One region of the Kitasatospora sp. NEAU-69 genome, then DNA from elsewhere that is predicted to be linked to it. Evidence: riboswitches for the same ligand, from Rfam matches in the RefSeq annotation. Region 1 holds a riboswitch; each other region holds the start of a gene.
What was found. Region 1 has a riboswitch for magnesium ahead of AC060L_RS09440 (NRAMP family divalent metal transporter). Riboswitches for the same ligand answer to the same signal wherever they lie in the genome.
Positions count from the first base shown of each region.

Region 2: it holds a riboswitch for magnesium, as region 1 does, so the genes downstream of both, AC060L_RS29300 (hypothetical protein) here and AC060L_RS09440 (NRAMP family divalent metal transporter) in region 1, are expected to answer to the same signal.
Region 3: it holds a riboswitch for magnesium, as region 1 does, so the genes downstream of both, AC060L_RS32605 (MgtC/SapB family protein) here and AC060L_RS09440 (NRAMP family divalent metal transporter) in region 1, are expected to answer to the same signal.

Region 1 covers NZ_JBWXUE010000006.1:138,960-148,906, reverse strand. Annotated here, with positions in the region: gene AC060L_RS09475 (heavy metal translocating P-type ATPase) at 1-447, opposite strand, end outside; gene AC060L_RS09470 (MOSC domain-containing protein) at 684-1,355, shown strand; gene AC060L_RS09465 (helix-turn-helix domain-containing protein) at 1,352-2,710, opposite strand; gene AC060L_RS09460 (neprosin family prolyl endopeptidase) at 2,890-3,753, shown strand; gene AC060L_RS09455 (ArsR/SmtB family transcription factor) at 4,134-5,147, shown strand; gene AC060L_RS09450 (UbiD family decarboxylase) at 5,196-6,710, opposite strand; gene AC060L_RS09445 (UbiX family flavin prenyltransferase) at 6,863-7,465, opposite strand; M-box (ykoK) riboswitch at 7,980-8,155, shown strand; gene AC060L_RS09440 (NRAMP family divalent metal transporter) at 8,504-9,947, shown strand, end outside.
Region 2 covers NZ_JBWXUE010000031.1:40,686-50,632, reverse strand. Annotated here, with positions in the region: gene AC060L_RS29305 (hypothetical protein) at 146-505, opposite strand; gene AC060L_RS29300 (hypothetical protein) at 755-1,210, opposite strand; M-box (ykoK) riboswitch at 1,468-1,647, opposite strand; gene AC060L_RS29295 (amidase family protein) at 1,889-3,361, opposite strand; gene AC060L_RS29290 (chitinase) at 3,256-4,008, opposite strand; gene AC060L_RS29285 (HD domain-containing protein) at 4,458-5,096, shown strand; gene AC060L_RS29280 (carbonic anhydrase) at 5,264-5,902, shown strand; gene AC060L_RS29275 (dienelactone hydrolase family protein) at 5,954-6,532, opposite strand; gene AC060L_RS29270 (helix-turn-helix domain-containing protein) at 6,605-7,189, shown strand; gene AC060L_RS29265 (hypothetical protein) at 7,275-7,448, opposite strand; partial or broken gene AC060L_RS29260 (transcriptional repressor) at 7,518-7,730, opposite strand; gene AC060L_RS29255 (metal ABC transporter solute-binding protein, Zn/Mn family) at 7,829-8,794, opposite strand; gene rpmF (50S ribosomal protein L32) at 8,914-9,084, opposite strand; gene AC060L_RS29245 (GTP-binding protein) at 9,111-9,947, opposite strand, start outside.
Region 3 covers NZ_JBWXUE010000041.1:57,826-67,772, forward strand. Annotated here, with positions in the region: gene AC060L_RS32570 (type I glutamate--ammonia ligase) at 92-1,516, shown strand; gene AC060L_RS32575 (hypothetical protein) at 1,685-2,221, shown strand; gene AC060L_RS32580 (MFS transporter) at 2,431-3,600, opposite strand; gene AC060L_RS32585 (hypothetical protein) at 3,599-3,769, shown strand; gene AC060L_RS32590 (MmyB family transcriptional regulator) at 3,882-4,724, opposite strand; gene AC060L_RS32595 (polysaccharide deacetylase family protein) at 5,167-5,769, shown strand; gene AC060L_RS32600 (hypothetical protein) at 5,849-6,169, opposite strand; gene AC060L_RS32605 (MgtC/SapB family protein) at 6,230-6,946, opposite strand; M-box (ykoK) riboswitch at 7,187-7,366, opposite strand; gene AC060L_RS32610 (type III PLP-dependent enzyme domain-containing protein) at 7,400-8,758, opposite strand; gene AC060L_RS32615 (PucR family transcriptional regulator) at 9,006-9,947, opposite strand, start outside.

The DNA.
Region 1 (9,947 bases):
GACCACGGGCGCGGCGAGGGTGAGCGAGAGCCACTGCCAGTTGGTGAACTGCAGCGCCGGCACCATGGCGAGCAGCACGACCGGCAGTGACAGCACGGCGGAGATCAGCAGGCGCTGCCGGAGCTCGTCGCTCGCCGCGCCCTCGGCGCCGGTGCCCGCCTCGGGGGCGTCCGGCGCGGGCACCGGGGGCAGCGGCAGCGTGGCGGTGTAGCCGGCCTTCTCGACCGCGGCGACCAGATCGTCCGGGGCGATCGCCGGGTCGTAGTGGACCCTGGCCTTCTCGGTGGCGTAGTTGACGGTGGCCTGCACGCCGTCCATCCGGTTCAGCCGCTTCTCGATCCGGGCGGCGCAGGAGGCGCAGGTCATCCCGCCGATCAGCAGCTCGATCTGCTCGCCACCGGGCGGGTCACCCACCGGGCGGGTCCGGTCCTGTGTTGCGGAGCTCATCGCTTCATCTCCCGTCGGGGTCCTCGGCTGAGCAGGCTCTTCATCTTCGCTTCATCCTCGGTGAAACCATACCCCCGTAGGGTATCAGGGGCAAGGAAGGCAAACCGTTGGCCGCGCTGTGCGGCCCCGGGCGATGATGGGCACATGTCTGTGTTCCGCTGCGCGAACTGCGGCGCGAAAGTCACCCACCCGGTCGAGGAAGTGCGGCAGACCGGTCGGCAGCAGAGGAGCGGAGCGTGAAGGTCCTTTCGGTGAACGTCGGCCGGCCCCGGCCGAACCCGTGGAAGGCGGCGCCGGGCGGCGGCGAGTCGCTGACCGGGATCGACAAGCGCCCGGTCGACGGGCCGGTGGCGGTCACGGCTCCCGGGCCCAAGGGAACGGGGGCGGTCGGGCTGGCCGGCGACCGGGTGTACGACCTGCGTCACCACGGCGGGGACGACCAGGCCGTGTACGCCTACGCCCGGGAGGACCTGGACGGCTGGCAGGGCGAGCTGGACCGCCCGCTCGCGAACGGCGTCTTCGGCGAGAACCTCACCACGCTCGGGGTGGACGTCAACGGCGCGCTGATCGGTGAGCGCTGGCGGATCGGGCCGCGGCTGCTGCTGGAGGTCTCCTGCCCGAGGATCCCCTGCTCGACGTTCCAGGGCTGGCTGGAGCAGACCGGCTGGAGCCGGCGCTTCACGGTGGCCGCCCTGCCGGGCGCATACCTGCGGGTGATCGAGCCGGGCGAGTTGCGGGCCGGCGATGCGGTGGAGATCGTGCACCGGCCCGCGCACGAGGTGACGATCGCGCTCACCTTCCGCGCACTGACCCTCGAATCCGAGCTGCTGCCGAGCCTGTCGGCGGCGGACGCGCTGCCGGCCGAGACCCACGAGCGCATCCGCCGCCGCACGGCGGACAGGTCCTAGAACGGCGGGCGGGCCGGGGCGGGGCCGAGGGTGGTGGTGCCCGGGGTGGCCTGGTGGCCGAGGCCGCGGCGGTAGGTGTCCAGGGCGTCTTCGGTGCGGCCGGTGCGGCGCAGCAGGTCGCCCAGCAGCCGGCACAGGTCGGCGAGGTCGGCGGCCGCGCCGGCCTGCTCCAGCACGGAGAGCGCGCTGCGGTAGTGGGATTCGGCGGCGTCGAGTTCGCCGCGCTCCTCGGCGATCAGGCCGAGCAGCCGGTGCGCCGCGCCCGCGTGGACGCCGGTGAGGCCCGGGCGCCGGGCGTCCAGCAGGTCGGCGAGCAGGCCGACGGCCTCCTCGGCGCGGCCGGCGCGGCGCAGGACGTCGGCCAGTTCGACGTCCACCTGATGCGTGTACAGGGTGGCCCGGCGTGCCGCGAGCAGGTCGCGGGCGGTGCGCAGTTCGGCCTCGGCCCGGACCAGGTCGCCCTCCTGGGCCCGCAGGTAGCCGCGCATCCAGTGGCAGTGCGCGAGTTCGCTGCCGATCTGCAGCTGCTGGTAGAGCTCCTGAGCCCGGGCCAGCGCGGCGTCCGCCTCGGCGGCGCGGCCCTCGGCGAGCAGCGTGCGGGCCACCCCGCGGTGCAGCCGGGCGACCAGTGCCGGATCGTCCACCCGGGGTGCCAGCGCCAGGGCGAGTTCGGCCGCCTGCGCGGCGCGGTGGTGCGCGCCCAGGTCCATGTACGGCGCGATCACCGCCGAGTAGAGCAGCAGCAGCGCGTTCGGATCCGGCAGCCCGGTCGCGTTGAGCTGGTCGATCGCGCTCTCCAGCAGGTAGCAGGAGTAGCGCAGGTCGCCCGCGAGCAGGTGGGCGACCGCCCGGCCGCGCAGCGCCGGCACCCGCTGCGGCAGTGGCTCGCCGGCCAGCAGCTCCTCGGCCGCGCTGAACCGGCTGATCGCCAGCTCGAGTTCGCCGGCCTCGGTGGCGCAGTCGCCGAGCCCGGTCAGCGCGGCCGCCTGCTCCAGCGGCAGCCCGTACCGCTCGGCGTCGGCGGCGAGTTCGGCGTACCGGGCGCGGGCGGTGGTCGGGTCGCCGTCGGCCAGCGCCTGGCGGGCCTCGGTCAGCCGTACCCGTAGCTCGGTGGCCAGGTGCGGCGGGCGCCCGGTGGTCAGCTGCTCGACCTCGATGCCCAGCCGTTCGGCGAGGAAGCGCAGCGCCGTCTCGGACGGGCGGACCTTGCCGGACTCCACCGTGGAGATGTACGCGGCGGTGTAGTCGGGGTGGGCCAGTGCCTTCTGGGTCAGGCCGCGTTCGGTCCGCAGCGCGAGCAGCCGGCGGCCGACCCCGGCCGGGTCCGCCTCGTCCGTCACCGTCTTCTTCGCCATCGGGTCGCGCTCCGTTCTGCGTGCGTCGCGCCCAGATTATTGCCGCGCGAGGTATTGCGTGGCCGGTGGCGACGGCGCTAGCTTAACCGCCAAGTTAAGTGAACTTATGTCAGCACTTAACTCCACGACTCGATCGCACGGCTCGACCCCCACCACCGGCACTGCAACGGAGCACCCCCATGCGCCTGGCACGGACGATCATCAGCGGCCTGACGGCTGCCACCGCGGTATTCGGCCTCTCGACCGCGGCCGTGGCCGCCACCCCGGCCGCACCCCTGCCGCCGCGTCCGCTGCCGGTCACCGCGCCGCCGCCCGGCGCAGCGGCGGCCCGCTCGCTGGCGGCCACCGCGGACGGCACCGGCCCGGTCTGCTGGTTCGGCGCCTGCTACGACTACGTGTCGGGCCGTCAGATCACCGACGCATCCGGCGCGACCGTGCGGATGCTGCAGGCCGACCCCGGGATCAAGCCCGGCGACACCGACTCGCACTCGCTCCAGGAGCTGGCCGTGCAGTCGACCGACCGCAAGTCCACCGTCGAGGTCGGCTGGACGGTCGACCTGGGCCTCAACGGCGACGTCCTGCCGCACCTGTTCGTCTACCACTGGGTGGACGGCGCCGAGAGCTGCTACAACGCCTGCGGCTTCGTCCAGGTGGACCGCACGGTGAAGCCCGGCATGGCGGTGCGGGCCGGCACCGCGGCCCGGTTCAGCATCCAGAACGTGGCCGGCGACTGGTGGATCTTCTACAACGAGCACGCCGTCGGCTACTTCCCCGGTTCGCTCTGGGCCGGCAACTACACCCGGACCCAGGTGGTCACGGCCTTCGGTGAGGTCGCCCACGCGACCGGCTCCACCTGCGAGGCGATGGGCGACGGGCGGTTCGGCTCGCAGCGCGGCTCGGGCTGGATCTCGGACTACCACCTGCTCGGGGCCACCGACCCGTCCAAGCTCACGGTGACCGCGACCAGCCCGGCGCTGTACGACGCGGGCGCGGTCCACGACACCTCGTTCCGCCTGGGCGGGCCGGGCAGCGGCAGCTGCTGACGCGCCACTCACGTCAACGGCGCGGTACGCACGCCAACAGCGCGGTACGTACGTCAACGGCCGCCGACATCACGCGATGTCGGCGGCCGTTGACGTGAGTACCGTGGGCAGCCCGGTCGGCTCCTGACAGCCGCCCCTGCCACCCGGATACTGCCGTCCTGGGAGCCTGTGCGGGATGCGCGGGTGAAGGGGGCGCGGGTGGAGGGGGCGAGTCGGCCGCAGGCACAGTGGGGTGGGCGCCCCTGCCGGATGCGCCCTGCCCACCGCCCCCGTTGGCTTCCCCCGTTTCCCGCGGCCGACCCGGCTCCAGGAAACCGGATCGGCGCCCCGGAATCGAATGATTCGATCAGCCTCGAACTGATGGCTCGAAGGGGGGAGACGTGCTGGTCATCGACATGGACGCCGGTGCGCTGGCCAACACCCGTTTCGTGATGTCGCCGCTGCACACCATGGTCGATCGGCTCTGCTCGCTGCGCCCGCGACCGCTGCCGGGGCGGCGCTCGCAGCGCGAACACGTCGGGCAGGTGATCCGGGAGAACGGGCTGACGCTGCTCGCGGCGCTGTTCCAGGGGCCCTGGGCGGGCCTCCCGGACTTCATGACCCCGCCGCCGGCGCGCTACCAGGAGGAGTTGCAGTCCGAACTGCACGCGGTGGCCACCGTGCCGGTCGAACGGCTGCGGGCGGAGATCGAGTCGCTGCTCGACGGCTGCCCCGCCGCTGGACCGGACGGCGGGCCGTCGGCCGGGCCGTCCGGTGGGCCCTGGGCGCGGGCGCTGGTGGAGGCGCTGGACCGGGGCGAGCGGGAGCTGGCCGAGCAGCTGGCCGCCGAACTGGCGCGGCTGTGGGACGCGTTGATGGCGCAGCAGTGGGCGATGCTGCGGGCCAGGATGGAGGCGGACATCGCGTGCCGCGCGCACGCCATCGCGCGGCACGGGATGGCGGGGATGATCGCCGAGCTGCACCCGCGGATCATGTGGAGCGACGACCAGGTCCGGCTGCTGAGCGATCGCCGGGACAGCATCGCGGGGACCACCGCGCTGGTGCTGACGCCGTCGCTCTACCAGTCCGACGTGCACCTGCGACTGGACCCGGTCCCGGGCGAGGAGCCGCGCCGGCCGATGTTCTGCTACCCGGCGCTGCCCGGTCCGGATCCGGAGGCGAGCCGCTCGCCCGCCGCGCCCGCCCAGGAACTGCTCGGCGCGACCCGGGCGATGCTGCTCGCGGACCTGGACGCGCCGCGGAGCACCGGCGAGCTGGCCGACCGGCACTTCCTGGCGAACAGCACCGTCTCGCACCACCTGGGGATCCTGCACCGGGCCGGGCTGATCACCAAGCGGCGGACCAGCCGCCGGGTGCTGTACGAGCAGACGGACCGGGCGGCCGGCGTGCTCTGAGCGGTGAGGCCGGGCGGCACGGCTGCCGCGCCGCCCGGCTTGCGGCGACTACGCCTGCGGGTAGCCGTACACCGACTCCCAGTTCTTCAGCACCTTCTCGCCCACCTCGGTGGGCCAGGCGTGCTGCAGGTCGCCCTTGACCGGGCGGTGCTCCTTCGGGAACCGGTCGGCGAGCAGGCAGTTGTAGACCACCTTGCCGGCCGAGTAGGTGTGCTGCTCCTGCTCGGAGAGGTAGACCGAGAGCGCGGCCGTCGGCTTCGCGGGGAAGATCACCTCGCCGTGCTCGGGGTGGGTGCGGGTCGCGAACGCCCAGACGATCTCGTTGACGTCGGTGATGTCGATGTCGTCCTCGACCACCAGCACCTTCGGCACGCCGAAGCCGGCCTTGCCCTCGAAGACCACCTCGCCGATCCTGCGGCACAGTTCGCCCGAGTGACAGGCGTCGACCGTGCTGAGGTCCATGCCGTCGGCCCAGTCCGGCTTGACCGAGATGATCAGCCAGTGCAGCGCCGACTCGAAGGAGAACCAGGCCGAAGCGGCCGGCAGGCCGGCCTCGCGCAGCTGGTAGAGGATCTCGGCGGCGTGCATGGTGCCGATGCCGGTGTGGTTCTCCTCGACCGGCGGGCCGGCCGCGACGACCGGCAGGATCGCGCCGTCCCGGTAGGTCACGGCGCTCACCTTGAAGTGCGCCTTCGGCGTCGCCTGGTACGCCCGGTAGCCGGGGTACTCGTCCATCGGGCCCTCGGACACCGTCTCGTTGTAGACGATGTGGCCCTCGATGACGATCTCCGCGGTGGCCGGCACCATGAGGTCGACCGTCTCGGCCGGGACGACCTCCAGGCCTTCGCCGAAGTACGCGCCGAGGAAGTGGCTCTCGTCGTCGCCCTCCGGCAGCGGCATGCCGCCGACGTACGGCAGCGCCGGCTCGACGCCGAGCGCGAGCACGATCGGCATCGACTGGCCGAGCGCCGACCACTTGTCGCGGATGATGCCCAGGTGCTGCGGGCCGGGGATCAGACAGGCCAGGCTGTCCTTGTCGGAGATCATCATCCGGTTGACCGACCAGTTGGTCCAGGACCCGTCCGGCGTCTTGACGATGTTCATGCCGAAGGTCTGGATGTACCGGCCGCCGTCGTTGCCGTGGATCAGCGGCGTCGGGAACGTGAACAGGTCGATCTCGTCACCGATTTGGATGTTCTGCTTGCACGGTGCCTGGTCGGCGGCGACGACCACCGGCGCGATGCCGGGGCGCGAGCGCGCGTCGGCCACCGCGTCCATGATCTCCTGGCCGGTCGCGGTGGCCGGCAGGCCGAGCGCGAGCGAGATCCGGGCGAGCGGGTGGCTGGGGCCGGAGACGCCGCCCGGCGCGCCGAGCACCCGCAGGCCGGTGCCCTCGTAGCCGGTGATCGTGTTGAAGAGCGGCGCCGGTGCCTTGAGGTCGTAGGAGCGGCGGATGACCGCGCCGATCTCCAGCTTCCAGTCCACCTCGGCGTCGATCTCCTGGACCTCGCCGATCGTGGCCAGTTCCTCGATGAACTCGCGCAGACTGCGCAGATGCTTCATGGGGGTCCCTTGTCTGAGGAGTCGGATGACTGAGTGCTCGAATGACGGAGCGCTCGAAATGACTGAGTGCTCGAATGACTGAGCGCTCGAAATGACTGAGAGCTCGGGTTTCGTGAGAACTCGGACGCCGGGGAGGCCGGTTCAGCGAGGCGTTATTCGCCCCAGCGGGGTAGCTCTGGCACCTCGATGCCGAGCAGGTCGAGCGCGCGTCCGGCGGTGTGGTCGATGATCTCCTCGACCGTGCCGGGGCGCAGATAGAAGGCGGGCACCGGGGGCATGATGATGCCGCCCATCTCGGTGACCGCGGTCATCGAACGCAGGTGGCCCAGGGTCAGCGGGGTCTCCCGGACCATCAGGACCAGCCGTCGGCGCTCCTTGAGCGTCACGTCGGCCGCGCGGGTGAGCAGGTTGTCCCCGCCGGCGTGCGCGATGGCGGAGAGGGTGCGGATCGAGCAGGGCGCCACGATCATGCCGTCGGTCCGGAACGAGCCGGAGGCGATCGCGGCGCCGATGTCGGCCGGCCGGTAGCTGACGTCGGCGAGTTCGGCCAGCTCGCGGGCGCCGAGCTCGGTCTCGTACGCCCGGGTCTGCTGCCCGGCCGGGGTGACGACCAGGTGCGTCTCCACGCCGGCCTTCCGGGCCAGCTCCAACACCCGTATGCCGTAAGCGATCCCGGTTGCTCCGCTGATCCCCACCACCAGCCGGCGCGGGCGCCGCCCCAGCGATTCGTCGGGGGCGCCGGTGGCCACGATCACGAACTACTCCTCGTCGGCAGGTACCTGAACCAGAAAATGACAGGTCGTCAATTGTATTGCCGGTAAAGCCGGGACCGAACCGGTGACCAGGATCACGCGGCTGTTCTCCGGACCCCCTGACACGCGTTCGTGTGCCGACGACCAAGGGTGCACCGCACTGGGGGGATCCGGGTCCGCCGCCTGTAACTGCGGGGCCCCCGTGTTTCCTTGTGTGAATCAACAATGCAGGACCCTAGTGAGTGTGGCGGAACAACGGGCCGATCGTGAACGAGATCGCGGACACTCCGTCATGTCCCTTTGGTGGCAGGGGTGTTCATGGTTCGGATGTTCACCTGAATGCTCCTCGTGTTCGGCTCGCTGCGCTGCGTGTTCGATGCGGGTGGTGACATGTTCGAACCAGGTGGAGGAGGTGTGATCAGGCCCCCCTCCGAGAAGTTCCGGATCCGAAGGTCAAGTTTCGGTAAACGGTTGCTGAGTGCCGCAAGCGTGGGGCTATGCTTGTCGAGGTTTGAAGAGGGCACCTCGTTCGGTGAGGCGTCTTCACGGACATAGGCCACTGATCCCAACCGTCGAGAGACGCTCCGGATCAGGACAGATCTTCCCGACCTAAGGGTTGATCCCAAGTGGCTTCCAGCTCGCGAGCTGGATCACGCCGTGGAGTGCCAAAGCTCTGACGAGTTGGGGTGAACCAGCAGCCTTTCGGCGTGTTGGTCCGCTCCTTGCCGCGTCGATGACGCGCACCACTCGGTGCGCCCCGGCCGGAAGGAGGCGAGAGACATGGATTCGAGTTGCAGTAGTCCGGGCCACAAACGGCCCCACATCCGCTTGTCCTCGCACTCCACCGGCATGCGGTAACAACCTTCCCTGCGCGTTTCAGTAACGCATCCTCAGCTCCGGAGCGGTCTCCCGTCTCGGCGTCAACTTCCGTTGTGCGCACGATTCCTGACGCCGTTTGCGGATCACTGGTGCGTGCACGCAGGGTTGATTGCTGCTGCTTGCCTCCGAACTCCCCCACCGAGGGGGTAAGGGAGGTTCGTCATGACCGACGTCATCACCGACCCGAAGGTCCCCGCGGCGCAGGTAGCCGCCTCCGGCCCCGCCGTGCTCGACGAGGCGCACCTCGGCGACATCAAGGGCGCGCTCGGCACCATCCGGCTGGACGACACCGCGCCGCGCCACGGTCTCTCCGCCAAGCTCAAGACGCTGCTCGCGATCATCGGCCCCGGCCTGATCGTGATGGTCGGCGACAACGACGCCGGCGCCTTCGCCACCTACGGCCAGGCCGGCCAGAACTACGGCACCCACCTGCTGTGGACGCTGCTGCTGCTCGTCCCGGTCCTCTACATCAACCAGGAGATGGTGCTGCGCCTGGGCGCGGTCACCGGTGTCGGCCACGCCCGGCTCATCCTGGAGCGCTTCGGCAAGTTCTGGGGCGCCTTCAGCGTCATCGACCTGTTCCTGCTGAACGCGCTGACGCTGGTCACCGAGTTCATCGGCGTCACGCTCGCGGCTGGCTACCTCGGCCTGCCGAAGGTCGCCTCGGTCGTGCTCGCGGCGGCCGTCATCATCGCCTCGGCGTTCACCGGCTCGTTCCAGCGCTTCGAGCGGGTCGCGATCGCGCTCTGCGCAGGGTCCCTGCTGCTGATCCCGATCTACTTCATGGTCCACCCGAAGACCTCGCAGATGGCCCACGACTTCGTGGTGCCGAACATGCCGGGCGGCTCGGGCCAGCTCTCCACCGTGATGCTGCTGATCATCGGCATCGTGGGCACCACCGTCGCGCCGTGGCAGCTGTTCTTCCAGCAGTCGTACGTGATCGACAAGCGGATCACCCCGCGCTTCATGAAGTACGAGAAGGCCGACCTCTGGCTGGGCATCCTGGTCGTGGTGATCGGCGCCGCGGCGATGATGGGCTTCACCGCGGTCGCGTTCGCCCACACCGACGGCTTCGGCAACTTCACCGACGCGGCCGGCGTGGCCAAGGGCCTGGAGGCGCACGCGGGGAAGCTGGTGGGCGTGCTCTTCGCGATCGCGCTGCTGGACGCCTCGATCATCGGCGCGTTCGCCGTCTCGCTCTCCACCGCGTACGCGATCGGTGACGTCTTCGGCATCAAGCACTCGCTGCACCGCGGTGTGGAGGGCGCCAAGGGCTTCTACGCGGTCTACGCCGGCCTGGTCGCCATGGCGGCGGTCATCGTGCTGATCCCCGGCTCGCCGCTGGGCCTGCTCACCGAGGGCGTGCAGACGCTGGCCGGCGTGCTGCTGCCGTCCGCCTCGGTCTTCCTGCTGCTGCTCTGCAACGACAAGCAGGTGCTCGGCCCGTGGGTGAACGGCCCGAAGACCAACGCCTTCACGGCCGCCGTGGTCGGCGTGCTGGTCACGCTCTCGATCATCCTGACCGCCTCGGTGCTCTTCCCGAAGATCAGCGCACAGGCGATCATCGACATCATGGCCGGCTGCGGCGTCGTCGGAGTGCTCGCCG
Region 2 (9,947 bases), on a different contig from region 1:
CACCCCGGACTCCTGACGCTTCCCTGATGGATCACTGATGGATCACTGACGATCTGTCGGCGAACGATGCGGTCACGATGTGAGGGCGCGACCCGGGTCGTACTTGTAGCCGACCCGCGGGCCGGGCCGGTCAGTTGCCGGCCGGTCAGTTGTCGGCGTGCCAGCCGGCGACCAGGCGGGAGGTTCCGTCGGCGCCGGCCACGGTGCGCCAGCGGGTGTGCAGCCGGACCTGCGCAGCGGCCTGCCCGTGGCCGCCCTGGCGGGCCTGCCCACGGGCCTGGCGGCGGACCTGCCAGTGGACCGGCTGGTGTGCGGCCCGGTCGGCGGCGATCGCCAGCCACACCGGGCTGTCGGCGGGGCTGTCGGCGATCCGGCGGACGACACCGGCGAGCGCGGCTCGCACCCTGAGCCACCTGACGGTGGCCGCGTACCGGGCCGGTCGGGTGGACGGGCGGACATGGGCCTGGGTTTGGCCTTGGGCTTGGAAAGCGGTGAAGACGGACACGATGAGCTCACCTCGGGGAGGCCGTGGCCGATTTCGGGCACGGCAGGGCAGGACTCTGCGAGAGCGCACGCCAAAGCACCGGAACGACCGATGGCCGTACGGGAGTTGGGGAAAGGCGCAGAGCAGGGGGTTACCGCGTGCCAGCGGAGTACGAGCGCTGGCAAGGGGTTGGACAGGCGCAGGGGCAACGGTGACTCACTGGCACGCGGAAGCCCACCGATCCTGCGGCAATGCGGCGTTGATGGACAATCAGATGCGCGGGGGTGGCGTGCCGGGGCCGTCCGGGCCGGAGCGCTCCGCCTGCTCGCCGATGCAGCGGGCAGCCGCGGGCGGCAGGTCGAGGTGCTGGGCGAGCCAATCGGGGCGATGGCCCTGGAGGGTCAGCTGGTAGGCCGTGTGCACCCGGGCGTCGTACGCGACGTCGGGCGAGGTGGTGGCGGCGAAGTCGCGGGGGTCGAGCAGGTACAGCCGTGGTTCGCCGTCCTGCAGTGTCAACCGCAGGCACCCGCGGGCCCTGCCGGTGGCGGGTGCACTGAGGGGTACCGCCGGGCAGCAGGGCCCGGTGGTGGACGGCGCCCGCCCGGTCCACTGCAGGCCGAGCGCGCGCAGCAGGCGTCCGGCTCGGCGGTCGTGGTGGTGGCCGCCGCTGTGCGACGCGACCGTGGCGGACTCGCGCACGGCCGGGGTGAACGTGAGGCTGGACATGGCTGACCTCCGGGAGCACAAGGGCTGTTGGAGGGCGCGCGCAGCGCATCGACCGGGCACCCACGCCACCGTCGGGTGGATCGTGGCCAGTGTCGATCGAGGAGTCAGCGCGCGCCGATGAGAGGTGAGGACGGGCGGACGCAGGGCCGTTTACGGCCCGGACTACTGCTGTCCAATGTCTTCGCCTCCTCCCGGCCGGGGCGCGCGACGGCGCCTGATCGACACGGCAAGGAGCTCGCCGACGCACGGAAACCGCCGGCTCACCCCAACTCGTCAGAGCTTTGGCACTCCACGGCGTGATCCCACCCGGCATGGGCGGGAAGCCACTTGGGATCAACCCTTAGGTCGGGAAGATCTGTCCTGAACCTGGGCGTCTCTCGACGTCGTCGGGTCAGTGGCCTGTGTCCGTGAAGACGCCTCACCGAACGAGGTGCCTTTCTGAAACACCAGCCACTATAGACCTCAGGGCCGGCCGCGCAAGCCCGTTCCGACTCCGGCCGCCGCCTCGTCGGCTGACGTCACGTCAACTCCTGTGACCCGCACGGCCCGCCCCGCCCGCACGGCCCGCCCGGCAGCGCGCCCGGCCGCATCCCAGCCGCCGCTGCGGTCGACCTCCGGCGGGTCACGCTTCGGACCGTGGGCGCGGTTGACTGGTCAGCCATGGTTGTCACCGATCTCTCATGCGGGAGCCTCTTCGGGGCGAAGAAGAGTGTCGATCCGCGCGGCCACGGAGAGCAGATCCCGGTCGGCCAGCCGTGGGCCGACGAGCTGGAGGCCGACGGGGGCGGACCCGGTGACCGGGAGCGGGATCGTCAGTGACGGCAGGCCCGCGGTGGCCGCCGGGGAGGTGTTGCGGATCAGGGTGGGGAACGTGGGTACGTCCCGGCCGTTGAGGGGCAGGGACGCCTCGTACCGGTGAAGGGACCGGGCACACACCGGGACGGTCGGGCTCAGCATCGCGTCGAGACCGTTCGCGGTGAACAGGTCGTGGTAGGCGGCCTGCATCGCGTGGCGTTCCCCGAGCGCAGCGGCCAGCGTGATGGGCGACGCGGTGGCCTTGAGCAGCTCCGCGATGACCGGGTCGGCGACCGCGTCGAGGACCTCGGCGAGGGTGAGTCCGATGCGGTGCTCGCGGAGGTAGCGGCCGAAGGCTGCGGTGAACTCGCCGAGGACGAGGGGGAATCCGATCCGGGAGTCGTAGCCGGCCAGCTGCGCCGTGTCCACGGGAACCCACCGGATCCGCGCCGCGCCGAGGCGGTCGACTGCCGCCTCCCAGGCGGTGCGGACCGGGCTCTCCAGGTCCTCGGTGAACACGTGCCTCGGCAAGCCCAGCCGGAGCGGGCGCCGCGGGTCACGGGTGCCGCCGGTTTCCCCGGTGACGAGGGTGTCCAGCTCGATCAGGCGGTCCAGGGTGCGGGCCAGCGGTCCGGGGGTGTCCCGGGTGGTGGACAGCGGCGTGACACCTGCCGACGGGTAGCGCCCGGCGCTGGGGCGCAGACCATAGATCCCGTTGAGCGCGGCGGGAACGGTGATGGAACCGCCGGTGTCGGTGCCGAGTCCGGCGTCGGTGACGCCTGCGGCCACCGCGGCGGCCGTACCGCCGCTGCTGCCACCCGCGAACAGGGCCGGGTCGGTGGCGTTGGCGACGGCGCCGAAGGTGCGGTTGCACGAGGTGGCTCCCATGGAGAGCTCGTGCATGTTCGTCTTGCCCAGGACGATCGCCCCCGCCGAACGCAGCACCGCGACCACGGGCGCGTCGGTGTCGGGAACGAAGCCGGTGAGCGCGGGGGTGCCGGCGGTATTGGGCAGGCCCGCGACATGGATGTTGTCCTTGACGACGAGACACCAGGGCGCCTGGCCGGCCCGAGCGTCGTGAGGCTCGTGAGAGTCATGGGCGTCATGGCGAGAATGAGCGGCATGGCGGGCCGCCTGCGTGTGTGCCCTCTCGGCGTCCAGCGTGATGAACGCGTTGAGGGGCCCGGCGGCGGCGGCCCGGTCGAGTGCGGCCGAGACGACCTCGTGCGCGGGGCCCCGGTTCGCGGGGCTCAGCAGGAGAGGGCGCCGCCGCCCACGTCGGTGCCGAGGACACCGACGAACTGCTTGTAGAGGTTGATCCGGTCGTTGCGCTCGTCCGGGTTCTTGCCGTTGCACTCCAGGTCGCCGTTGATGCTGCGGATCGTCTCGCCGAAGCCCCTCGCGTTGACCATCGCGTCGTGCGGGGTCGTCGTCCCGGCCCCCTTCACGCTGTTCCAGAACCACAGGGCGGTCTTCCACGACACGGTGGCGTCACGCTGGACCAGGTTGGGGTTGTTCAACAGGTCGATGTGGAGGGCGTCACCGGCCGCCTTGTAGTTGAAGTTCCAGCTGAGCTGCAGCGGGCCGCGCCCGTAGTAGGCGCTCCCGCCGGCCGGGCAGCCGTAGGGCTGGCTCTGGTCGCAGTAGTGGCTGTAGTTGGCCGTGTTCTGCTCGACGACGAACCTCAGGCCGCCCGTCTCGTGACTGACGTTGGCCAGGAACGCCGCCGCCTCCCGCTTGCGGACCGCGTCGGCACCGGTGGTGGTGAACTGCGGGTAGGCGCTCAGCGCGTCCACCAGGCCCTGGTAGCTGTAGAAGGGGTTCCGGCTCGGGAACAGCTGGTTGAACTGCGCCTCGCTGACCACGAACGACCCGGCGGCGGACGCCTGGGCCGCAGGCAGCCCGACCGCCAGCCCGGCCGTGACCGCAGTCGCACTCAGCACGGCCAGGAGACGGGACCGGGCGCGGGTTCGGCTTCGGGACACGGCAGGGGCTGCGGACATCGGCACTCCTCGGGCGGCCGACCGTCCCGCCCACGGCTCCGGGCCGGTCGGAATCGGATCGGATATTCGGCGCTTCGTTGACAAAGTGATCGGAAAGCAAGGGAAAAGCGATGGCCTCAGCATTGCGCATGTCATCACCCCGACGGAATTGATTCGGCAACGAATCACCCGACAGATGGCCTTCCTGGTCAGCCGGTTGACGATCAGCCAGCCGCCGGCGGTGCCGTCGGCCGCCCTGCCGGTTCCGCGTCCGCCCGAGGTCGACCCGAGGGCCGGCCCGAGGCCGGGCCATGCTCAGGCGCAGTGCTCGGGCGCGGACGCGGCGGACTGCGTCGTGTCCGGATCTGTGGGATCCATGGCCACAGGGACATGGCACGGCCCACCTCGCCGAGGGAGTGTGGAGGCACACCACCGATCCAGCGGGTGGCGAGCGAGACGACGGAGGAGCGATGAACGAGACGATCGCGGGCGTGCGGATCCCCGACAGCGACCTGGCGCGGGAGGCGACCGAACTGGTCCGCGAGGCCGCCGGGCCGCTGCTGTTCCACCACTCCCGGCGGGTCTTCCTGTGGGGCGCATTGCGCGGGCGGGAGCAGGGGCTCGAGTTCGACCCCGAGCTGCTCTACGTGGCGGCGATGTTCCACGACCTCGGACTCACCGCACGCCACCGCCGCAACGACCAGCGCTTCGAGATCGACGGCGCCGACGAGGCCCGCCGGTTCCTGCACACCCACGGCATCACCGGCGAGCCGGCCGAGCGGGTCTGGACCGCCATCGCCCTGCACACCACGCCCGAGATCCCGCTGCACATGGCGCCCGAGATCGCCCTGGTCACCCGGGGTGTGGAACTGGACGTCCTCGGGATCGGCTACCACGCGGTGCCGGACGGGAAGCGCGCCGCCGTCGTGGCCGCTCACCCCCGCCCGGACTTCAAGAACCAGATCCTCGCCGCCTTCACCGAAGGCATCGAGGACCGCCCCGACACCACCTTCGGCAACGTCAAGGCGGACGTGCTGGCGCACTTCGTGCCCGGTTTCGTGCGCGGCGACTTCGTCGAGGTCATCAAGAACTCCGACTGGCCGGAATGACCGGCCGGACCGGGCAGACCACTGCCACGAGCTGCTGCCACGGGCCTGCCGCAGGCTCCCGGCGCAGGCCCGGGCGCAGGCCCTGGCGCAGGCCCTGCCAGGGGGCGCCTCTCGCAGGGCCACGACCGGGCAGGCGCAGCGTCGCACCCACTCGTTAGGCTGCCACCATGACCGATGATCGACTGACTGTCCGCGAGGCCCTCGAAACGCTGCTGGCCGGCAATCGGCGTTTCACCACGGGCATCCCCGAGCACCCCAACCAGGACGCCGCCCGCCGGGCCTCCACCGCCCCGGCCCAGAGCCCGTTCGCGGTGCTGTTCGGCTGCTCGGACTCGCGCCTGGCCGCGGAGATCATCTTCGACCGGGGCCTGGGTGACCTGTTCGTGGTCCGCACCGCCGGACACGTCATGGGCCCGGAGGTGCTCGGCAGCATCGAGTACGGCGTCAGCGTGCTCGGCAGCCCGCTGGTCGTGGTCCTCGGGCACGACTCCTGTGGCGCCGTCGCCGCCGCCCGAGCCGCCGTGGAGGACGGCACCAGCGCCGCCGGCTACGTACGGGACGTGATCGAACGGGTCACCCCGAGCGTGCTGGCCGCCCGCGCCGCCGGCCACACCGACGACGCGGACTTCATCGACACCCACATAAGGCACACCGTCGACCTGCTCCTGGAGCGCTCCCGCATCGTGGCCGAGGCCGTCGACGCCGGGCGCGCCGCCGTGGTGGGCCTGTCCTACCGGCTCGCCGACGGCGCGGCCCGCCTCGTCACCACCCGCGGCCTGGCCGAGCCGGCCCTCGACCAGAGCTGACGCGCCGAGTCGAGCGGACGCCGGGCCGGCCTGCGGTAGACGGGATCCCGTCTACCGCAGGCCGTCCAGGAACTCGATGACACGCCGGGTGAGCAGCTCGGCCGCCGCTCGGTCGTAGGACGGCAGCGAGGAGTCCGCGAACAGGTGCTCCTTGCCGGGGTAGAGGAACAGCTCGGCACGCTCGGTGGCGGCGGCCAGCTCCCTGGCAGCGTCGAGGTCGCCCTCCTCGGCGAAGAACGGGTCACCGTCCATCCCGTGCACCTGCACCGGGACGTCGGCCGGCCAGGCCCCGCCGAACTCGGACACCGGCAGGCAGGAGTAGATCAGCAGGGCGCCCTTGGCACCGGCGCGGGTCTGGGCCAGGCGCTGGGCCGGCATGACGCCGAGCGAGAAGCCCGCGTAGACGACCTCCGGCCCGAGCGACGCGGCGGCGGCCAGGCCGCGCTCCATGACGGTGTCGAACCCGGTCCGGCTCGCGTAGCCGATGCCCTGCTCCAGGGTCTCGAAGGTGTGCCCCTCGTAGAGGTCCGGCAGATGGACGGTGTGGCCTGCCCGACGCAGCTCGGCCGCGAAGGCCGTGACGCCCGGAGTCAGTCCCTGAGCGTGGTGGAACAGCACAACCTCGGCCATGGCCTGCCCGCTTTCGACTCGCTGAATGATCCAAATTTCTCGAACGATCGGCGATGCTAGTCTCATTCGATCATGTCGAGCAACACCCCTGACTACGACCTCGACGAGACGATCGAGCTCACCACCGCCGAGCAGGTGCGGGCCATCAGCGACCCCCTGCGCACCACCCTCCTCGGCCTGCTGCACGAGCGCGCCGCGACCGTCACCGAGCTCGCCGCCGCGGTCAAGCGGCCGAAGAGCACCGTCGCGCACCACGTCGGGGTCCTGGCCAGAGCCGGCCTGCTGCGCGTGGTGCGGACGCGCCGGGTCCGGGCGATCGAGGAGCGCTACTACGGCCGCACCGCGCGGATGTTCTTCGTCGGCCTCGGCCGGCAGGCGGCCGACGGCGCACTGCCGCCGGACCTCAATGACTTCGAGGTGGCGGCGAAGGAGTCGGCCCCGGCCTACGAACTCGGGCGGCTGCGCCAGTTCATCCGGCGGGCCCGGATCTCGGAGGAGCAGGCGGCCGAGTTCTGGGAGCGCATCGAGCAGGTGATCCACGAGTTCGACCGGCTTCCACGTTCCGGTGAGACGGTCCACGGGTTCGCCGTCGGCGTGTACCCGATCCCCGACTACCCGACCCTGCCGCCGACCCCGGAAGCCGGAGAACAGGGCTGACGCGTCGCCTGGTCGGGGGCGACGGCGACCGCGACCGGCACGTCGCCCACCACCACGCGCCACAGCGCGGGCCGGCTGGTGGTCTTCATGCCCGGCCTCCTGCCCGGGAGTTGACGGCGAGGCCGATGATCTCGACGATGATCCGGCGGAACCTCCGGCGGCGGCGCATCCGAGCGCCGAGGAAGCCGGCGGCCGGAACGGTGACAGGGATTCGGGCGCCCTCGGTGGACGCGGTGGGCTGGGTCTCGGGGGTGATCACGCTCGTTCTCCTTGGTCGCTCTGCTCGCTCAAGAGGTGCCGGCACTCGGCCCGGTCAGAGGTCCGGTGCTCAGCCGGGCGTGTCCACCGTGTGGCAGTTCGCGCAGACGCCGGCCAGCTCGACCGTGTGCCGGACGTCCGCGAAGCCGGACATCTCCGCGACCTTCTCGGCCCAGGACTCGACGACGGCGGAGTCGACCGGCAGGCTCAGGCCGCACTGGCGGCAGATCAGGTAGTGCCGGTGGTCGCCGCCCGGCCGATAGCGGAAGAGCTTCTCGCCGTTGGCCTCGCGGACGACGTCCGCGCGGCCGGCGTCGGTGCGGCCGCTCTGGCGTCGGTCACGGTCTCCCCCGGCTCCCGCGCTGGTCGGTCAGTGGACGCTCAGCGTCCCGTCGCCTGCTTCAGCGCGTCCTCGATGCCCTGCAACTCCTGGACCTGCCAGGCCTGGAAGGTGTCGCTCGCCGGAGCCAGGGTCTCGGTGACCCGGGCGACCGGGATCCCCTGTGCCTTGGCCGCGTTCACCTGGGCGACCACATCGGGGTCGGAGTTCTGGGTGTTGAACACGTAGACCTTGATCGCCTTGGTGGCGATCTGCTGGTCGATGGTGGCCTTGTCGGCGACGGTCGGGTCGGTGCCCTCGCTCTCCGCGTCCAGGAAGGTTTCGGGGGTGAGCATCTTCAGGCCCACGCTCTCGGCGAGCGGCGTCACGATCGATTCCGAGGCGCCGATCGGGGTGCCGGCGTACTTCGCCTTGATGTCGGACTCCAGCTGGTTGTACTGCGCCAGCGTCTGGGTCTCGAAGGTGGTCTTCCGGGTGTCGAAGTAGGCCGCGTCGGCCGGGTCCATCTTCCGGTAGTCGGCGGCTATCCGGTCGATCACCTGGTACAGGCTGTCGTGCGAGTACCACTGGTGCGCGTTGTCCCCCTCCTTCTTCCCGACCAGGTCGCCGACCTTCAGCACGGTGCGGCTCGGCGCCGGGTTCGCGGCGAGCAGCTTGTCCGACCACGTGTCGTAGCCGATGCCGTTGGTGATCGCGTAGTCCGCGCCCGCGATGGTGCGCCCGTCGCCGGCGGTCGGCTCGTAGGCGTGCGGGTCGGTGTCCGGGTTGGTGATGATGCTCGTCACCTTGACGTGTGAGCCACCGAGTTGGGTGGCGATGCTCCCCCAGAAGTTCTCCGCGGCCACCACCTGGATCACCTTCGAGCCGCCGGCCGCCGCGGTGGACGAGGTCGCGGCCTTCGATGCGGTGGAACACGCGCTGGTGGCCGAGAGGGCGGCGACGGCGGCGGCGCCGAGCACGACTCTGAGCGGCTGACGGCGAAGCTTGCTGGACAGGGCGGTGCGCATGGTGGGTTGCTCCTCACATGCGGGCCCGGCCGCAGACACGGCGGGGCCCGCTTCGGGTGGACGACTGGTGGACGACGGGCGCGGGCGGGACGGCCGGCGGCGACTGGGGCCGGCCGGCTCTAGGAGGTGACGGTCAGCAGTCCGCGCTCGTAGGCGCGGACCAGGTTGCGCGGCACGAGGTGCTCGCGGCCGTCCACGGTGATCGGGACCAACTGGGGCACGGTGGCCTTCCACTGGGCCCGGCGGTGCCTGGTGTTGCTGCGGGACATCTTGCGCTTGGGGACGGCCATGCCGGGGTTCTCCTTCTGAGGGGTGGCTAAGCGTGGGCGTGGTCGGTGTAGTCGGCGTGGTCGGCGTGCTCCTGGAGGGCGTACTCGTCCCAGGCGGGGAACGGATCGTCGAAGGCCCGCCAGAGCGCCGGACCGGCCGCCGCCTCGGCGTCGTCCAGCAGGCAGCCGGTGAGCGCGGCTTGCAGCCGGTCCTCGCGCAGACCGGTGCCGATGAAGACCAACTCCTGCCCGTGCTGGGCCTGTTCGCCGCCGATGCCGGCCAGGGCGGTGGCGTTGGTCAGGCCGGCCGGGCCCGTCCGTTCACCCAACGCGGAGCGCATGCCGGAGGGTTCGAAGCGGGCGACCGAACCGGCTTGGGACCACAGCCCGGTGACGGCCGGCCGGGAGGCCAGCCAGAAGAACCCCTTGGAGCGCAGTACCGTGCCGAACTCCCCGGCGTCGAGCCTGCTGCTCACCAACTCCCAGAGCCGGCCCGGGTGGAAGGGCCGTCCGGCGCGGAAGACCAGACTCGCGATCCCGTACTCCTCGGTCTCCGGAACGTGGTCGCCGTTGAGCTCGGCCACCCAGCCCGGAGCCTCCTGGGCCTTGGCCAGGTCGAAGAGCCCGGTGCCGAGCAGCTCGGCGGGCGGCACCCGGCCGCCGGTCGCGCGGACGATCCGGGCGGCGGGGTTGAGCCGGCTGAGCGCGGCGGCGAGGCGGTCCGCGTCGTCCGCGCCGACCAGGTCGGTCTTGTTCAGGACCAGGACGTCGGCGAACTCGACCTGGTCCATCAGCAGGTCGCTGACGGTGCGTTCGTCGTCCTCGTACTGGTCGAGCCCGCGGGCCGTCAGCTCGTCGCCGCCGCGCAGCTCGGGCAGGAAGTT
Region 3 (9,947 bases), on a different contig from region 1:
GCAGCCGGCGGGCGCATCGTCAACTTCGCGCTGGTGGCACCACTCGTGCGGGTAATTCCGTCGCTGGGGCGGGAGCGGGAGCATGGGTCGTATGAGTACCACCGTGGCTGAACAGACCGCTGAGGCCTCGCCGCAGCCGGGCGCCCCGACCGCCGACGAGGCCCGTGGCGAGCGGGCCGCGCGGGCCCGGGTGGCGGCCGCCCGGCTGGCCGCCGAGGGCGTGGACGGCGTCGTGATCGGCTGGGTGGACAACGCCGGGCTGGCGCGGGTGAAGAGCGTGCCGGTGCGGCAGCTGGAGCACGCGGCGGCCTGGGGGGTCGGCGCGGCCCCCTGCTTCGACGTCTTCCTGGTCGACGACTCGATCACCACCAGCCGGCACATCGGCGGCCCGGCCGGTGACCTGCGGCTGATCCCGGACGTCACCCGGCTGACCCGGCTGGCCGCGCAGCCCGGCTGGGCCTGGGCCCCGGCCGACCGGTACGCGCAGGACGGCACGCCGCATCCCGGCTGCCAGCGCCGGTTCGCCCGGCGGATGGTGCAGGCGGCCGAGACGCGCGGGCTGGGTCTGCGGGCCGGCATCGAGGTGGAGTGGGTGGTCGCGCTGGCCGGGCCGCCGGAGCAGCCGCCGGTCTACCCGACGCACGGCCCCGCCTACGGGATGCACCGGCTCACCGACCTCTCCGACTACCTGCGCGAGCTGCTGCGCGCGCTGGACGAGCAGGGGCTGACCGTCCTCCAGCTGCACCCCGAGTACGCGCCCGGCCAGTTCGAGGTCTCGATCGCCGCCGAGGATCCGATCGGCGCGGCGGACAGCACGGTGCTGGTGCGGCAGACGATCCGCGCGGTCAGTGGCCGGCACGGCCTGCGGGCCTCCTTCGCCCCCGCGGTCGAGCCGGGCGGCGTGGGCAACGGCGGTCATCTGCACCTCTCGCTCTGGCGCGGCGGGCGCAACCTGGCCCAGGGCGGGCCGGGGCCGTACGGGCTGGCGGGTGAGGCGGAGTCCTTCCTGGCCGGTGTGCTGGCCGAGCTGCCCGCACTGCTCGCGCTCGGTGCGCCGAGCCCGGCCAGCTACCTGCGGCTGGTGCCGCAGCTCTGGGCCGGCGCGTACCAGTGCTGGGGGCTGGAGAACCGGGAGGCCGCGCTCCGGCTGATCCCCGGCCCGCCCGGCGAGGGCGCGGGCACGGCCAATGCGGAGCTCAAGTGCTTCGACGCGACCGCCAATCCCTATCTGCTGGTCGGCTCGGTGATCGCCGCCGGACTCGCCGGGCTGGACGCACGCCGGGCACTGCCGGCCGAGGTCCCGGGCGATCCGGCCGCGCTGCCCGAGGGCGAGGTGCCGCGACTGCCGGGCAGCCTGCCGGAGGCGCTCGCCGCCTACCGGACCTCCGGCGTGCTGCGCGAGGCGCTCGGTGATCCGCTGTACGAGGCGGTGCTGGCGGTGCGGGAGGGGGAGGTGGAGCTGTTCGCGGGCAAGAGCGCGGACGAGATCGCGGCGGCGACCCGGTGGCGCTACTGAGCGCGCGGGCGTGGGGCACAGCGGGCGTGGGGCACAGCGCGGCCGGGCGGGCATCGTAGTGCTTCAGAACGCCTCTGTGGTGGGCTGTTTGACGCATTCGCGGGTCGGCCGGAGACTCGTTTTCCAAGGGCCGGACGGCCCGGTCCCCGGGCACAGATGGAGCGGCAGATGGCGGACTTCCCGGACACGGGCGCCGAGTTCCCGATCGGCGTGCAGGCGTTCTCCGTTCCGCTGGAGCTGATCGGCGTCGGCGTCGAGCGGATCGACCTGAAGGGCGCGGTCGTGCTCCGGGCCGAGGAGGCCGACGACTCGGGCTTCGGCGGCATGCGGATGAGCATGACCGCCTTCGAACTCATCGGCGAGAGCCCGCGGTTCGGCAGCGTCGTCTTCAGCATGCAGGAGACCGGCAGCACCCCGCTCAGCACGCTGGAGATCGTCACCAGCCTGGCCGACGAGGTGCTGGAGGACACCTTCCAGGTCACCTGGTACGTGGACTTCACGGTCAGCATCGCGAGGTCGGTGACGGGCGAGGGGACGCTGGTGCTGGCAGGCACCAGCGCGCTCTCGCTGGTCAACGTCGATCTGCCGTTCTGGCCGCCGAAGGGGCACCCGGCCTGGTTGCGGGACCAGGTTGAGCTCGCGCCACTGGGCGAGCCGGGCCGGACGGTCGGCAGGATCCGGGAGTTCGACACCATCTGGGGCTAGGCCGTGTCTCATAATTCGCGTCGGATCAGCGCGCGGCGTTGGGCGCCCGGCTGGGCGTGCCGGCGAAGCGTCCTCGTACTGGGTCGTACTTGGGCGTTTCGCCGGTGCGTCCGTGGGGGCACCTCCCGGCCGGAGGCTGGGGGAGGGATGCCCGGCGTCGCGCGCCCGGCGGGAATTATGAGACACGGCCTAGCCAGGCCTGGCAAGGCCTAGCGTGTCTGCTGCCGGGCCAGCAGCCAGGCCGTGCCGGTCAGGGCGAGCGTGACCCCCGTCCAGGCGAGGTTCTGGTGCAGCAGCACCGCGACGCTCGCCACCACGCCCGCCACCGACTGCGCCAGGAACCCGCAGAGCGCGACCGCGGCCGCCGCCTGCTGCGGCACACTGCTCACCGCGACCGCCATGCTGCTGGGGAAGAGCGCGGCCTGGCCGAAGGTGATCGCGCAGTAGAGCCCGACGAAGACCGCGAGCACGCCACCGAGCGGAATCGGCACCCCGTCGGGCAGCAGCCAGAGCGCCGAGAGACCGAGCGCGGCGCAGCCCATCACGCCGGCGCCGCCTCGCATCAGCCGGCCGGGACCGCGCGTGGCCGCCAGCCGGTTGACCGCCATCGCGCCGCCGAAATAGCAGAGACCGGTCAGCAGCCCGATCTCACCGAACGCGTCGATGCTCAGGCCGAAATGCTGCTGGAGGACGAACGGCGTGACCTCCTGGAGCAAGACGATCGTGGCATAACCGAATCCACCGGCAATGGTCGGGAGCAGGAATTCCCGGACCCGCAGAATGTGCAGATAGCCGCCGGCGGGGCCGCCCGCCGCACCCGCTCGGGCGCCCGGTGCCGGCGCCGTGGCCGGTGGCAGCGGCAGCCGCAGCGTCAGCAGTGCACCCAGTGCACCCAGCACCGCGACCAGCGCGAACCCGATCCGCCAGGACGCGTACGCGCCGATCAACCCGCCCAGGAACTGCCCGCCGCCCAGCGCCGTGACGAAGGCGATCGACAGCACCGACAGCCGCCGCGCGAGCGCGCTGCCGCCGCCGAGGTCGCGGACCAGGATCCGGGAGACGATCGCCGCACCACCGGCCCCGGCGCCCTGCACCGAACGCAGCGCGAGCAGGCCGGACGGCGAGTCGACCACCGCCAGCAGCGCACTCGCGCCGATGAAGAGCGCGAGCGCTGTGAGCAGCGCGGCGCGCCGGCCCCAGCGGTCCGCTGCCCGCCCCCAGAGCAGCACCGGCGCGGCACTGCTGATCACGAAGAGCGAGATCGAGAGCGCGGCGGTGCCGCGCGTCATCGCCAGCTCGCGCTCGACGGTCAGCAGTGAGGGGAGGTAGACGGTCGTGGCGAGCTGCGCGGTGAAGATGAGCAGACAGGCGGTCGCCATGGTGAAGCGGATCGACTGCTCGGGCGCGGCGGCGGCGGTGATTTCCGGTGCCCGCGCTGCTGCTGTTTCTTCCGCTGATTCTGCTGCTTCTGCTGCTTCTGCCGTTTTCGCGCAGCTGGCCATCGTATTTCCCCTGGGAATTCATCGCATGATTGTCGGTGCACCATGAGAGTTCCAAGGAGCCGCGGTGACTGTCAACGGGAGCGGACCGGAAAATATTTGCCGGTCGGCGGGCATTGCCGGGCGAGGCGAATTCGGCTGTACTCGGGGGAGAACCGGAATCAGCCGAGCACGACGACCCGCAGTTCCTGCCGCCCGGCCGGGATCAGCACCTGCGCCGTCACCTCCACCCAGCCACCGTCCGCCCCCTCACCGTCCGCCGGGTCACCGTCCGCCTGGCCATCCGTGCCCGCAGGCCGTAGCCGGATCCGTTCGCCGTCCCGGTGCGCGACCACGCAGGCCCGTTGGGTCCAGAACCGCCGGCAGTCCTCGTCCTGCAGCACCTCCGCGAGCAGCGCGCGCAGCCGGGGGCCCTGCGGGCGCTGGGCCAGCGCGAAGCGGATCAGGCCGAGCTGCGCCCGCGCGTGCCGGCTCCAGTCGTCCAGCCGCACCCGGGCCGCCGGGTCGGTCAGCAGCCACCGCGCCAGGTTCGCGCCCGGTTCGGACACCCACGGGAACCACTCGGCCATCGCCCGGTTGTGCCCGAGCAGCTCCCAGCAGCAGTCGGTGAGGAAGGCCGGCCGCGGCAGCTGGCGGTCGATCAGCTCCCGGAGTGCGGCCAGCCCGGCGGTGTCGTCCTGCTCCCGGTAGCTCGCCTGCTGGTCGTACACCCGCTGGACCGACCCGGCGTACCGGACCCCGCCGAGCGCGTGCAACTGGAGCGTGGCGCGCTCGTCCACGTCCAGCAGCAGCGTCTCGGCCAGCAGCGCGAGCACCTGCGGATCGAGCCGTGCCGCCGTGCCGGTGCGCTCCAGGTCGCGGTACCACCGCTCGCTCATCCGCAGCCGATCGGCGACCGTCACCTGCGACAGCGGCCGGCCGAGCCCGAGTCGCTCGCCGGCCCGCGCCCGCCAGGCGCGCAGCAGGTGGGGGAGGCCGGCCAGATCGTCCGTCGTGGTGCTCATGGTGAAAACGCTAGCCCGCGCCGCCGCGTCGGCCTGCCGCACCCCACCCCGCCCCCACCCAGGGCCCGTCCGGCCGACCTGACGATGTCGTCCCGCGCACGTCGGCGAGTGTTCGCGTGTCGGCCGTCCAGGAGCCGCGCCAGGTTTCCGGCGCGCTGGAGCCGGGCGCGCAGACGCACCTGTGACGGCGGTTCACTCTCCGGGACGCACTCGACCTGCCGACGGCGAGGCGGCGGGTAAGACTTCGGCCATGATGACCGATGCTCAAGGAGGCCCCTCAAGACGGCTGTTCATAGCCGGAGGCGGCCTGGCCCTGTTCTCCCTCTGCGGTGCCGGGCGCGCCGCGGCCGCCCCGCTCGCGGCCCGCGCGCCGGGTCTCGCACCAGGCTCGGCGCCGGGCCTGGCACCTGGGCTCGTACCTGGGCTCGTACCGGCCGACGGCGTGCCGACGGCACCGCAGTACTACGTGAACGCCGGGTCGATGACGCTGGCCCTGACGCTCGACGACGGGCCGAGCGCCGACTACACGCCGCAGGTCCTGGCCGTGCTGCGGCAGTACGGCGTCACCGCGACGTTCTTCATGGTCGGCTCCCAGATCGAGCTGAATCCGGACGTGGCGCGCCAGGTCTCCGACGCGGGCCACCGGCTGGGCAACCACACCTGGTCGCACACCAACCTCGGGCAGCTCTCGCTCGACGGCACGCGCGACGAGATCGAACGGACCAGCGAGATCATCAGCCGGGTCACCGGCGCGACGCCCACGCTCTTCCGCGCACCGAGCGGCTACTTCACCGACGCCTCGATGGCCGTCTGCGCCGACCTCGGGCTGGCACCGGTGGCCTGGTCCGTCGATCCGGAGGACTGGTCCAACCCCGGCGCCTCGGTCGTCGCCGACCGCGTCCTGAGCAACGCCAGGACCGGGTCGATCATCCTCGACCACGACGGGCTCGGCGACCGCTCCGACACCGTCGCCGCCCTGCGGAGCTACCTGCCGCAGCTGATCGACAGCGGTTACAGCTTCGTCCTCCCCGACGGAACCTCGTGATCCTGACGGTGTGAGGAGCGTGCGCCCGTCCCCGGCACGGTGGCCGGGGACGGGCGGCACGTATGCGCCGCCTGACGGGTCAGGACAGACGCCGGACGTACGGCTCCCAGATCAGCTTGATCGACCGCGTCTTCTGAGCGGGGCTGGGGCGGTGCTGCTCCGCGGTGCCGAAGGGCGGGGCGCCGGAGCGCCGCGGGGCGTTCGGCTGCGCGGTGACCGCCGTCCACCCCGGATTGCCGGTCACGCAGTCCACGGGGGCGCTACCGGTCGCGAACTCGCAGAAGGTCCGGTAGACGGTGCCGTCGGTGGTGATGGTCTCCACCACGATCGTGTTGCCGTGGTCCGCCACGCCCACGCCGGTGTAGAGGACCATTCCGTGGATGGTCGTGTCCAGCGACATGCACGGATCCGGTCGTGGATGCTCAGCGTCGCGCGCCCGGCAAGATCCGAGAGAGAGGGCCTAGGCCGCCTCCCCCTCCTCGCCGTCCAGGTGCCAGTGCAGGTCGCGGATCCCCGGCTCCAGCGAGAGCCGGGTGACCACCTGCTCCAGCGCTGCGGCGACGTCCCCGCTGATCGTCACCACCGCGCGCACGCTGGTCACGTCCGTCTGCTCGCGCCGGGCCCGCAGTCCGGTCGGCGCCAGGTTCGCCGCCGCCAGTGCCTGCAGCAGCAGCGCCCGCACGTGCGACTCCGCCTGCCGTTCGCACTCCACGTGCACGGTCGCCCGCACCGCCGCGTCCGGGTCGGTCCCGCTCGCCGGTGCCCGGTCCAGCAGCCGCGCGGCCGGTCGCAGCACCACGTGCACGAGCAGCACCGCGAGCGTGCCGAACAGCGCGAGGTCGAGCTTGCCGGAGGCCGAGAGCACCCCGACCGCCGCCGAACACCACAGCGTCGCCGCCGTGTTGAGCCCGCGCACGCCGGCGCCGTCGCGCAGGATCACCCCGCCGCCGAGGAACCCGATGCCGGACACCACGTACGACGCCACCCGGGTCGGGCTCGCCGCGTCCCCGACCGCCTCGCTGTACAGCACGAAGAGCGTGGCGCCGGCCGCCACCAGCGCATTGGTCCGCAGCCCGGCGAGCCGCGCCCGCCACTGGCGCTCGACGCCGATCAGCGCGCCGCAGGCGACCCCGGTGGCCAGCCGGGAGAGGAAGTCGAACGTGGTCAGGGTGTGCACAGGGCACCTCCGAGAGGTGTTGCAGGCGTGCGGCAGCCACGCTCTGACGACCAATCAGATCGGATCGGGTCAGGCCGGTCGGTGCGCGCCGGAGAAGGACGAGGGCATGCGGATGAGGGGTCGCCGTTCATGACCCGGACTACTGCAACTCGAATCCATGTCTCTCGCCTCCTTCCGGCCGGGACGCACGGGGGCGCCTGATCGACACGGCAAGGAGCGGACCGGCGCACGGAAGTCGCCGGCACACCCCAACTCGTCAGAGCTTTGGCACTCCACGGCGTGATCCCACCCGGCATGGATGGGAAGCCACTTGGGATCAACCCTTAGGTCGGGAAGATCTGTCCTGAACCTGGGCGTCTCTCGACGTCGTCGGGTCAGTGGCCTGTGTCCGTGAAGACGCCTCACCGAACGAGGTGCCTTCTGCAAAACCTCATCGATCCTACACGCAGCGTGTCAGCGGCCGGTCCGCACCAGCTCGTCGATGCTCTCGGCCGGGCGCAGCAGCTCGAAGTGCACGCCGCCCTCGGCGTCCAGGGTGAAGCCGTGCACGGCCGGCTCGGGCAGGCTGTTGTACCGGAAGTGCGTCGTCGCGTAGTACGCACCGGTGTCGAGGAGCGTCACCAGGTCACCGGGCTCCAGCAGCGGCAGCGGCCGGGCCCGGGCGACCAGGTCGCCGGCGAAGCAGCACGGTCCGGCGACGTCCTGCGGCACCGGCTCCCCGTCCTTGGCGGCGCCCGAGGGGTGGTGCGCGGTGATCCGCAGCGGCCAGGATTCGGGAATGAAGACCGTCCGGGCGGCGACCTGGGCGCCGGCGTGGGTGACGGCGATGGGCCGGCCCCCGGCCGTCTTGGTGTACTCGACGTACGCGGCGGTGAACCCGTTCTTGGCCAGCAGCGAGCGGCCGAACTCGGTGACCACCTGGTAGTCGCCGCCGAACAGCGCGGGCGCGTGGGCCCGCAGCCGGTCCACGTACGTCGCGAAGCTGGGGTCGGTGTCGTCGCCGGCGAAGTTCACGGGGAGCCCGCCGCCGATGTCGATGCCCACCACCTGGCGCCGCCCGAGTTCGCCGTTCACCTTCTCGGCGAAGGCGACGGCCGCGGCGACCCCCTCGGCCATCAGGTCCAGCGGGCAGCCCTGCGAGCCGACGTGCGCGTGGATCCGGCTGAGCCACGGGCGTGCCCGGAACGCCGCCAGCAGCCAGTCGGCATTGCCCTCGTCCGCCAGCGGGATGCCGAACTTGGAGGTCGCGGTGGCGGTGCTCATCGCCCCGATCGTGCCGCCGCCGACCTGCGGGTTGACCCGGACGCCGATCCGGGACCGGGAGTCGCTGGTGCGGAGGATCTCGTCGATCCGGTCGAGCTCCTGCCAGTTGTCGACGTTCACCGCGACGCCGAGCTCCAGCGCCCGGACCAGCTCGCGCCGGGTTTTCGCCGGCGAGTCGAAGACGATCCGCTCGGCGTCGAAGCCGGCCGCCAGCGCCTGGGCGAACTCGCCGGGGCTGGCCACCTCGACGCCCATGCCGAGGCCGCGCAGCCGCTCCAGCACCGGGACCAGGCAGTTCGCCTTCGCCGCGAAGGTGTGCAGCACGTCCATCGAGTCCGGGAACGCGCGGTGCAGTGCCGTGACGCTCGCCGCCATCCCGTCGAGGTCCACGAAGGCCGCGAGCAGCGCGTCCTCGGGGTCGAGCAGCTGCCGGCGGACGGCTGCCCGCAGCACCAGCTCGCGCCGCGCGGCCGCCTGGTGATCGACTGCCGCGTGATCGGCTGCCTGGTGATCGGTCGGCTGGGTGGTGGTCGGCTTGGGGCCGGTCATAGGGCCACGCTCCGTTGGATCGGCTGGATCGTCGGTGGACGCCCGGGAGAGCTCCCCGGGGCGTACCGCCAGACTGCCCGGCGGCCGGCGGTGGCGTCTTCGTCCGGGGACGCGGATTTCCCGGGTGTCGGCCGCGCCACCCGCGCGGGAGCCGGTGCCGGACCGCCCCACGTGGTGCGCGGCGACAGCCTCGGGCCGGTTCCGCTGTGCGGCGCGACGAACCCGGCGCCGCTCCGGTGCGGCGGGCTCAGGGCCGGTCGGCGGGCTCCTGGGGCCCGGACAGGCCCGAGCTCAGCAACCGCAGCTGCACCTGCGCGAGCAGCCGGGCGTCGGGATCACGCAGGTCGAGCCGGCAGACCTTCTCCACCTTGTCCATCCGGTACCGGAAGGTGCTGGCGGGGACCTTCAGGGCGCGCGCGGCCTTCGCTCCGTCCAGCGCGTTCTCCAGGTAGGCGCGCAGCGTGTCCAGCAGCACCGTCTCGCCGGTCTGCGCCGCGTACGCCACCAGCCGGGTCACCGAGCTGCCCGCCGGCAGCGCCAGATCGCGCAGTGCGTCCAGCACGTGCAGCAGGGCCACCGTGTCCGGCAGGTCCTCGGCACGGGCGAAGGCGCGGGGCAGGCTGCCGAAGAGCAGGGCGCGCAGCGCCAGGTCGGCCGTGCGACCGGACTGCGGTGCCTGGTCGAGGCGGGAGCGGACCTCGCCGACGCCGATCCGCACCGGCAGGCCGAGGCCGGCCGAGAGCTCGCGCGCGAGCGAGTCGCTCAGGCGGGACAGCTGCGCGGCGGCCCGTGGCGGATCGTCCTCCAGACCGCCGAGCAGCACCCGGGCGCCCCGCTCCGAGGCCACCGCGACCGCCTGGTGGCCGCGCCTGGCGCAGTGCCTCGCGGCCATGCCGGCCAGCCGGCCGTCGGTGGCGGCGCCCGCGTCCGACCGGACTGCGCCCGCGCCCGACCCGACTGCGCCCGCCTCCGACCCGGGCGCAGCTGCGGCCGGCCCGGCGGCGATCGCCAGCACGGCGCAGCGGCCCGCCGGCGGGAGTCCGGTCCGCGCCGCCAGCACGTCGGCGGAGCCCCGGCCCTCCAACAGGGCCCGGGTCGCCTCCAGGACCAGCTCCTGCTGCCCGGCCCGGCGCGCATGGTCGTGCAGCAGGTGGGCCGCCGCCGCGCGAGCCGCGATCTGCAGGGCCTC